Regions from separate parts of the Pallidibacillus thermolactis genome, predicted to be linked through region 1. Evidence: riboswitches for the same ligand, from Rfam matches in the RefSeq annotation. Region 1 holds a riboswitch; each other region holds the start of a gene.
The links. Region 1 has a riboswitch for S-adenosylmethionine ahead of OEV82_RS08795 (Fur-regulated basic protein FbpA). Riboswitches for the same ligand answer to the same signal wherever they lie in the genome.

Region 1 (3,083 bases):
GTTTCGTCTTTGAAGCTAAAAGAAGAGATTGAAAAACTTTTAGTCGTTTAATGCACCGAGGGCTGTCCATAAAGGAAAACCGAGTAGATTTTCTGTTCCATTGGCGTCCGTGCACTCAGTGGCTAAGCCTCAGACTTCACAACGAGGACGCACATTGACGCATGTCTATAAGCTCGTGTGTTGGCACTTATGCTCCGCACAAATGGACAAAAGCTAAACAAGTAGGAAAGTTACCGCCTTTTTTCAAAATCTACTATTTTTGTCCTTATAGGACAGCACCTTTCATTTTTATTAAAAATTACATTGTTCGACTGTGACCGGTCATACCAAAGTAAATATGGTAGTGACTGGAACATTTCGGATTAAACAAAGCATGGCAATAAATACATTTATCATTGTTTAAGTATTCATTTATCGTCAGTTCTTTTTTACAGATGCCACAAAGGATGGCAAGTTCCTCATATTCTTCCTTTTTCCAAGATTGAATGGGGTGGTCCTCGCATTCCACATGACATTTATAACACGGATAATATTTATTGCAACACTTAAATTTAATAGAAATAATATCCTTCTTACTGTGATAGTGCTGACATCTTCCAGCTTTATCAATTGTATAACCGTAAATTTTCATTTCCTCATCCCCTTTTTCAACTTCGAAACATCATTAGACAAAAATGGAATTATTTCCATGGATTATATCATACTGATTGCAAGTTACAGAAAGTTTTTCAATTAAAATCCTATTTTCTTCTTAAATGTCCATGAATAGAGCCAGTTCATGCTTGTCACTGGAAAAAAATTCCTTTCTACCCCATGCTAGCCGTTCCATTATATTTGAAAATTTCATAGTTTATTACAAAGGAGGGAGGAATTATGTTTGAAATCTATGATGTTGCGATTATTCCATTAATTGCTGGGATTACAGAAATCTTTAAAAAGATTGGCTTACCAGCCAAGTACTCTCCAATTGTCGCTATTTTTTTAGGAATTATAATAACATTGGTTTATGTAGATGTGACACCGAAAGAAGGAGTTTTAGTCGGTATTATGCTCGGATTATCGGCCAGCGGATTTTATAGTGGAACGAAAAATTTGGTTGAGAAGCGATCGAAAATTGAATAAAACGAGCCTGAACAAGGTTGAACCCATCAACCGAGAATGATGGGTCTATTTTTTAAAATATTTCCAGCATTATCCGTAATGATATTATTCAGTTACTAATGAGTTGTGCACTGCTTCCTTCCATTTTTTTTCTTTTATTTTTATGTTAACCGAAATACATAATCTTGCAGTCAGATTTAACACTCACATTTGATTAGAATAGACAAAAGCTGAGTAAGCTAGCTGGTAAAATTATAATTGGGATTTTCATTCATTTAATCTAATGACAGGTAAAGGATCTATAAAGCGATTGCGTTATATTCAAATTGAAAATTTTCTATATTACTCAAAATTTTTACCGCTGTGTCAACATTATTTGGCTAAGGGGTAATGGCTTCGTCATTTATAAAAATAATCCAATCAAAAAGAGTCCTCGATACAATAATCAGGACTCCTTGTAACATTTGCTTATTTAACATGGATTGAATTTAGTTCACCGTGGGGATGCGATTCTTTGATGAGTTTTTTATATTCTTGTTCAAGTTCAAATAAAGATAATTCATATAAATGTCGACCGTCTTTTTTATAGATGTTATAAGCAATTAATTTATTAATTAATTTATTTTTTCTTTCTGCTATTGTTTTTCGATTTTGGTGTGTCAATTCCATCACTCCTTAAAAAACCTCTCCTTGAAAAATAAGAAGAGGTTCAATCACCTCAACTTATCTTTCAAGTGAAATACTTGTTGGATTTAGCACAGTGTTCATACACAGAACCTGTTGCTGAAGATTCATCGGGCCAATTCCCTCCACTTCTCTGGATAAGTTGATTTTCTTCGTTTTGGTTGTTTATATTATATGCCATTATTCCGATAAGTCAACTTGGAAATACACGCTTAACGTTTATTGTCATTTAATCTCCGTGCTTCTTCTGGACTTGACAATTTCGTTGCTCCATCATTTTCAAGGGATGGGTCCCTGTCTGAAGCTACATGACCACTTTTTCTAAGTTTCGTTTCCTGGCGATCTTTTGACATTTTCTGCACCTCCCACATATAACTTTTAACGAAATTCCACAGATTATACATTTCTTTCCATTTTTTTAAGAGATACAGTGGTCTATGTAGTTTCCTTTACCTTTTACAATTTGTAAACCTTCCTGTTGTAACACGCACCAAATTTTGTGATCTAAGGAGAAGGGAGAACGACTTTGATGCTGAGCAAGTTCTTGTTCTGAAATCGTTAATTCATAAGAAGTTTCCCCTTTTTGAACAATGAGTACGTAGTCTTTAAATTTTAGTAAAAGTACGTGATATGTTGGATCCCATTCTTGCAATTGTTTCTCGATAGTATCGGCAACTTTCATGAAAAACGTTTCTCCGGTCATGTTTTTCGACATATACCCTCTTATAAAACCACTTACATTCATTTCGTTTCACTCCTATATTTGTTTTGAAACGAACGAAAAAAAGCTCTTCATTGCAGGATGCAACAAAGAGCGTTCAGCCGTTCGTTATCATCCAAAGCAATGCTTTGCTGGTTGGAGCACCTTACCTGAAAGGGCAGGTTGCTGTGAAGTCATCGAGCCAGGTCTCTCATTCACTCTTGATAACCATATTCAGTTGGTTCTAGTTTATCATAAATTTTACTTTACGTAAAGGCGTTGAATGAAAATTTATAAAAATAAAAAAGCCTATCCAATTGTATAAATTGCAAAATATTAGCCAACCTATTCTTGAACAAATAGATAGGGTGAGGTTTCAGCATGCGAAAATTGAACTATTTTATAACTATTGCGTTGTTGATAGGGCTTGTTGGTTGTTCTGGAGAAGAAGTAGCCAATCATGACAAATTGATTCCGATGCATGTTCACTACATTCCGAAAAATGATAATCCAATTGAAATGAGTAATAAGGATAAGTTTTATGTTTCTAAACCGTTAGTAAGAGATTTGGAAAAACTAGATATAGTAGAAAAGGCCG
Region 2 (3,083 bases), on a different contig from region 1:
AATGCCATATTTTTCAAGTTCTAAGTATTGACGCACTTTACTTACTTCTAATTGTAACGCACGACTACCATTGATCACTTTCCTCCCATTATGTTCCAACCAAGCAAGTACAGCATGGGCAAGCTCAGGTGAATAACGATGTCCTCTTGTATGACTTGATGCACTCATGCGGTTGTAAAAGATCCCTTCAGGTGGTGTTTTTGTTAAATCAACCATACCGTCTCCTAAGTGCCAATCTTCATAAGGTAAATTTAATTCTTCCAGTCGTTTAAACAAATGGGCTGTCCATTCATGATTTTCATGTATTACATAAATTTTTGTCATATTCAAATCCCCTTTTATTTTGTTAATGCTCCACGTAGTTCTTCTACCTTTGGCATTACTCGTTTTGCAAATCGTTCCATCTCTTCTAATTGAGGTGAACACTGCAATAAGAGTAAGTTTACACCGGCTTTTTCATATTCTAAAATTCTTTTTGCTATTTGCTCAGGTGTACCGACAAGATTCGGACGCAACCCACGATTCGAAACAGAATAATCTTGAAGTTGTAACTTTTGTTCAAGTTCTGATTTTGTCGTAAAGTCCTTAAAGCCTGCATAACCACTTAGATCTTTTACATTTGTAATACGTTCTAACTCAGCGTATGCTTCATTTTCTGTATCACGACAAATCACATATGCTGCCATTCCAAAGGTTGCCAAAGGTTGTTTTCCAGCCTTTGCTCTTCGCTGTTTCATATCTTCAATTTTTACTTTCACTTCATCAACTGTACCACCATGCATAACATAAGCATCACAATAATTGGAAATGACTTCCTTTCCTTTATCGCTTTCACCACCAGCATACAGTTTTATTGTCGGTTTTTGCACTGGTTTCGGAAACAGATGAGTATTTTCTATTTTGTAATACTTCCCTTGATAAGAAAAAGTTTCTTCGGTCCATAATCCTTTTAAAATTTCAACAAATTCACTTGTTCGTTCATACCGTTCATCGTGGGATGTAAAGTCCCCGCCGTATTGTTTCGCTTCTTCCTCCCACCAACCGGATACGACATTTAATGTAAAACGCCCTTGGCTAATATGATCAATTGTTGCAGCCTGTTTCGCAGTCACAGCTGGATTATGATAAATCGGGCGTACCGCTTGGATAATTTCAATTTTTTCTGTTACAGCTGCTAATGCTGCAGCGAGAGACCATCCTTCTAATGTATCTTTTTTGACTCCTTTTATATCATTTAAATATAATTCAAGAATCAAAGTCGCTTCATAGCCCCAATTTTCTGCAGACTGGATCACTTCCTTTGCATATTCAAATGTTGTTGGCATGTTTTCATCTTCTACGTTTCTTAGCCAACCTCCAAATACTGGTAACCAGAATCCATACCTCACCTGTATCCCTTCTTTCTATCGTATTCAAAAATAAAACTCTTTTCCGATAAGAAAAGAGTTCGATAAACTTCATATCTCTTCTTATCTTTCAAGCGAATCGCTTGATGGATTTAGCACAGTATTCTAAAAAAGAACCTGTTGCTGAGGCTTCACTGGGCCATGTCCCTCCACCTCTCTCGATAAGAATAACACTATTTACTTAATTGTTTGTTATAATAAAATAAATTTTTTGAAATGTCAACAAAATAATCCCAATAATTCCTACTTGACTAATCTGTTTTTTAGTTATACAATAGTTTACAAATTTAATAATTTTCTTATCAAGAGAAGTCGAGGGAACTGGCCTGATGACGCTTCAGCAACCTCTGAATTTCATTCAGAAAGGTGCTAAATCCAGCAAGAAGTTTTTCTTGGGAGATAAGAAATGATTCGAATCGTATTTCAATCATCCTCTTTTCTCTTTAAGAAAAGGGGTTTTTTTATATAATTTACAATCAACTCTTATTTCCCAAAAACAAAAAACTTATTTTAAATAAATGAGGTGAAAGTATTGAGTGACGTCGTCATTATTTCGGGGAGTCCGACTGAAACATCTAGATCTGAGCAAGTATTAAAGTATTTAGGATCATTACTGTTAAAGGAAAATATGTCTGTTACACATTTTTCTGTAAAAGATGTCCCTTCTGAGGACCTCATGACCGCCAATTACCTTAGCCCGGTCATTCAAAACATTGTACAATCTGTTCAACAAGCGAAGGGGCTTATTGTTGGAACACCTGTTTATAAAGGTGCTTACGCCGGTGTATTTAAATCTTTAATCGACTTATTTCCACAAGATGTATTTCAACATAAACCTGTATTACCACTTATGACAGGAGGAAGTTCTAATCATCTTTTAGCATTAGAATATAGCTTAAAACCGTTAATTGCATCGTTAAAAGGGATGAACCTTAAAGGAATCTTTATTCAAGACGATCAAATTGATAAATATAGGGAAAAACCGATCGTTGATGAAGAGATTTTGCAAAGAACAAAAAAGCAACTGTACTATTTTAAAAGTTTAATCGACTTACAAACGGTTCATTTAACCGTTTAAAAGAGACTGAAGACGACAATTTTGGATTCGCGATGAATATCTTGGCATGCAACTATCATGAACATTCGTATCCTTGCTTGCAAAATAAGTACGTTAGACTATTCACAAAGGGAAGAGTTGGTTGGAATATCTTCACCTCAATTAAAAAAGTACAAGATTAATGGAATTAAATGGGAAAATCGTCACAATGAACGATATGAGTTTGCAGAAGAATTTTTGGACGTTTGCTAAAAAATTTTAAAAGGAAGTGAGAGAGAAGACAAAGCCTGTTGATACTTCATGAAATGTCCCTCTTTTTTCAGCATGAAAAAAGGGGGGCAAAATAAGTAACGTCACACGTTATACCAATTTAATTTCATTCATGAAAGGGTGAATCATTTGAGTGATGTTGTCATTATTTCAGGAAATCCAAATGAAATATCGGAAACTGAACAAGTTCTTAAATATTTAGGACTTTTACTAATTGAAGAAGGTTTTTCGGTTAAACATATTTCTGTAAAAGATATTCCCCCAGAAACACTTTTCAACACTGATTCTCAAAATCCGCTTATCCAACAAATGAAACAGTCTATACACAGCTCGCATGGAATTATTATTGG
Region 3 (3,083 bases), on a different contig from region 1:
TCTCCACCACACGCAGCCAACGTAACAGTTAAAAAAGCTGTAAATATTAATGTTAATAGTTTTTTCATTTGAATTTCCCCCTCTTATCTTTTATCTAATCTCTTTGTTATAAAGTCTCCAATAAATTGGATGATAAATACAATAATTAAGATTGCAATTGTCCCAAATAGCGTCACGTCGTTATTTCCACGGACAAATCCATATTGGTGAGCATAATTCCCTAATCCACCTGCTCCAATAATTCCAGCAATGGCTGTATAACCAACTAATGCTATTGCGGTTACGGTTAAACCAGATACAATCGCAGGCATTGATTCCGGAAGTAATACTTTAAAAATAATTGTACTTGTTCTTGCTCCCATCGCTTGGGCTGCTTCAATAACCCCTTTATTGACTTCTCTAAGTCCAATTTCCACCATTCGCGCATAAAATGGTGCAGAACCAATAATTAATGCAGGCAAAGCTGCATTCGGTCCAATCATTGTACCCATAATGCCTTTCGTAAATGGAATTAGTAAAATGATTAAAATGACAAAAGGAATAGCGCGGAATATATTCACAACAGCCGCAATCATCCAATTAATAAACTGATTATGCCAAATATTCCCTTTAGAAGTTAAAAACAATAGTAAACCTAGTAATATACCGAATATAAAAATAAAAACAAGTGAGATTCCCGTCATATAGAGAGTTTCATATGTTTTTTCCCAAAACTTATCCATTTCAACATTTGGAAAGAGGGCCTCAATCATGACTAATCACCTCCACTCCAACTTGTTGTTTTTTTAACTGTTCGATTGCCTTATCAATATGTTCGGTATCTCCTACTAACTGGATAAGTAATGTTCCATAAGATCCAGTACGTGTTTGAGAAATTTTACCTTGAAGAATATTAATAGAGATCGATTGTTCTTTTATAAGTTCTGAAATAATGGGTTGCTCCGCAGTTTCCCCGATAAATGTCAATTTTACGATCTTACCTGTAGAATATTTCTCAAGAAGATGTTGTACAGCCTCCATCGTTTCTTCTTCATCCGTAATTTGTTGTACAAAGCGTTTAGTTATGTCAGTTTTTGGGTTTTTGAAAATCTCCATCACTGGCGCTACTTCAACAACTTTACCATTCTCCATTACTGCAACACGATGAGCAATCTTACGAATGACATGCATTTCATGGGTAATGAGAATGATCGTAAGTCCCATTTTTTTATTAATGTCAAGAAGCAAATCAAGGATAGAATCCGTTGTTTCCGGATCAAGTGCTGATGTGGCTTCATCACAAAGTAAAACTTTCGGATTATTTGCTAAAGCTCTGGCAATTCCGACTCTTTGTTTTTGACCTCCACTTAATTGAGAGGGATAAGCGTCTTCTCTCCCTTCAAGTCCTACTAATTTTATTAACTCTTCAACACGTTTTTTCCTTTTCGCCTTAGGAACACCAGCGATTTCCAACGGAAACGAAATATTATCTCGAACCGTACGTGACCATAGTAAGTTAAAGTGTTGGAATATCATTCCAATCTCTTGTCGTGCCTTTCGTAATTCGGCACCTCTTATCTTTGAAATTTCTTTCCCGTCAATTGTAATGGTCCCTTTTGTTGGCCTTTCTAAACCATTAAACATCCGGACTAACGTGCTCTTACCCGCACCAGAATACCCGATAATTCCGAATATTTCTCCTTCTTTTATATTTATTTTTACATTATCTACCGCAGTAATCATGCCGGATTTTGTCTTAAACACTTTTGTTACATTGTTTAAGGAGATCATCATGCTCCTCCTTCCTTCTCTGATGTCCTTACTTTTATTTCTCTAAAACAACAAAGTCAACATGTAAAAATACAATTTTCATTGAGTAAAAGATTAGAATGAATAAAATAAAAAATACCTTTCTACTAAGATAAGTAGAAAGGCACGCGAATATATATCGTATGTCCTTTCTCTTATCTTTCAAAGCAAAAAATTGCTTTGTGTGACTTGGCACCATTTCAATACCATTGTATTGACGGTTGCCGGGTTTCATAGGGCACATCCCTCCACCTCTCTTGATAAGAGCAAGACCTAACTATTCAATTATTGATTATGTTTAGAATTGTAGCACCTATTTATTTAGACGTCAACAATTTTTTACACGTTTTTACAGTTTGATAAATTTTAATATTCCGTCATTTTTTATTCATTTTTTCAATAAGAAACCACCGCCCTTTTTAAAATCATTGACTTGTTAATGGTAGTTTTTGGTTAAACCAAAGGATCGCTTCCATCATGAGTTGATGACGGAAGCTCCCCTCAACGATAATAGAATTTAATTCTTTAGCATCTTGTAATTTCATATGTCCATATAAAATTTCATTTAATACTGTTGAATCCCCTGATAACACTACATCCGATGTTCCTTCCCAATTATCAATAATTTCAATACATTCTTTTGACAATTGGATAGTAAACAGCTGATCTTTTGTTTTTATTTTCAAATATGTTGATTCGTTTGGAAATAAGAGGGCACGAAATTTATGGTTCACCAAGGTCTTTTTTAGTCGAGCGGTATCAATCATCGGATTCCTCCTAACCAGTTTGTTATCTTTTTCTGCGTTTAGGTAGGAAATCCTTTTTTTGAAATGATGATTCGTTTAACTTTTTACATTTAACTTTTCATAAATATAAGTAACAGAATGGAAGGCATATATTTTTTCTTTAATTTCACCTTCATAAAAGATTAAAAGGCACGGCACACTTTCTACTTGAAAGGATTTCGCAAGTTCTGGCAAGTAATTTAAATCCGCTTTGCCAATAAGGAAATCCGGCATTGTATTGCTTACAATCTCTAACATCTTTCCTGCCAATTGACAAGTGCCGCACATCGGAGTGTATAAATAAAACGCACCCTTTTTTCCAGAATTTAAATGTTCAAAAAACAATTCCTTCGTCCATTGTTCCATGATGTTCATCCTTTATTCCCGACTCTAAAAATAATACGATAATATGTTAACAATTTATATTATTAATTAAATATTTTGTGTGAACGTGTATATTTGCCTGTAATAAAACGGAAGCAATATGTTTATCCGGTGCAGTTGCTACTT

Region 2: linked by a shared signal. The riboswitch ahead of ssuE (NADPH-dependent FMN reductase) and the one ahead of OEV82_RS08795 (Fur-regulated basic protein FbpA) in region 1 are both predicted to bind S-adenosylmethionine.
Region 3: linked by a shared signal. The riboswitch ahead of OEV82_RS03335 (methionine ABC transporter ATP-binding protein) and the one ahead of OEV82_RS08795 (Fur-regulated basic protein FbpA) in region 1 are both predicted to bind S-adenosylmethionine.

What each region holds. Positions count from the first base shown of each region.
Region 1 covers NZ_JAOUSE010000024.1:3,169-6,251, forward strand. The annotation lists gene OEV82_RS08780 (glutathione peroxidase) at 1-51, shown strand, start outside; gene OEV82_RS08785 (CHY zinc finger protein) at 299-631, opposite strand; gene OEV82_RS08790 (hypothetical protein) at 874-1,122, shown strand; gene OEV82_RS08795 (Fur-regulated basic protein FbpA) at 1,570-1,770, opposite strand; SAM riboswitch class I at 1,822-1,929, opposite strand; gene OEV82_RS08800 (YpzI family protein) at 1,998-2,138, opposite strand; gene OEV82_RS08805 (hypothetical protein) at 2,204-2,530, opposite strand; SAM riboswitch class I at 2,612-2,716, opposite strand; gene OEV82_RS08810 (hypothetical protein) at 2,867-3,083, shown strand, end outside.
Region 2 covers NZ_JAOUSE010000008.1:3,575-6,657, forward strand. The annotation lists gene OEV82_RS04565 (ATP-grasp domain-containing protein) at 1-324, opposite strand, end outside; gene OEV82_RS04570 (LLM class flavin-dependent oxidoreductase) at 339-1,388, opposite strand; SAM riboswitch class I at 1,467-1,574, opposite strand; SAM riboswitch class I at 1,703-1,812, shown strand; gene ssuE (NADPH-dependent FMN reductase) at 1,939-2,484, shown strand; gene OEV82_RS04580 (hypothetical protein) at 2,542-2,715, shown strand; gene OEV82_RS04585 (NAD(P)H-dependent oxidoreductase) at 2,863-3,083, shown strand, end outside.
Region 3 covers NZ_JAOUSE010000005.1:77,557-80,639, reverse strand. The annotation lists gene OEV82_RS03345 (MetQ/NlpA family ABC transporter substrate-binding protein) at 1-68, opposite strand, end outside; gene OEV82_RS03340 (methionine ABC transporter permease) at 84-752, opposite strand; gene OEV82_RS03335 (methionine ABC transporter ATP-binding protein) at 745-1,770, opposite strand; SAM riboswitch class I at 1,941-2,055, opposite strand; gene OEV82_RS03330 (hypothetical protein) at 2,214-2,555, opposite strand; gene OEV82_RS03325 (thioredoxin family protein) at 2,631-2,939, opposite strand; gene OEV82_RS03320 (toprim domain-containing protein) at 2,986-3,083, opposite strand, start outside.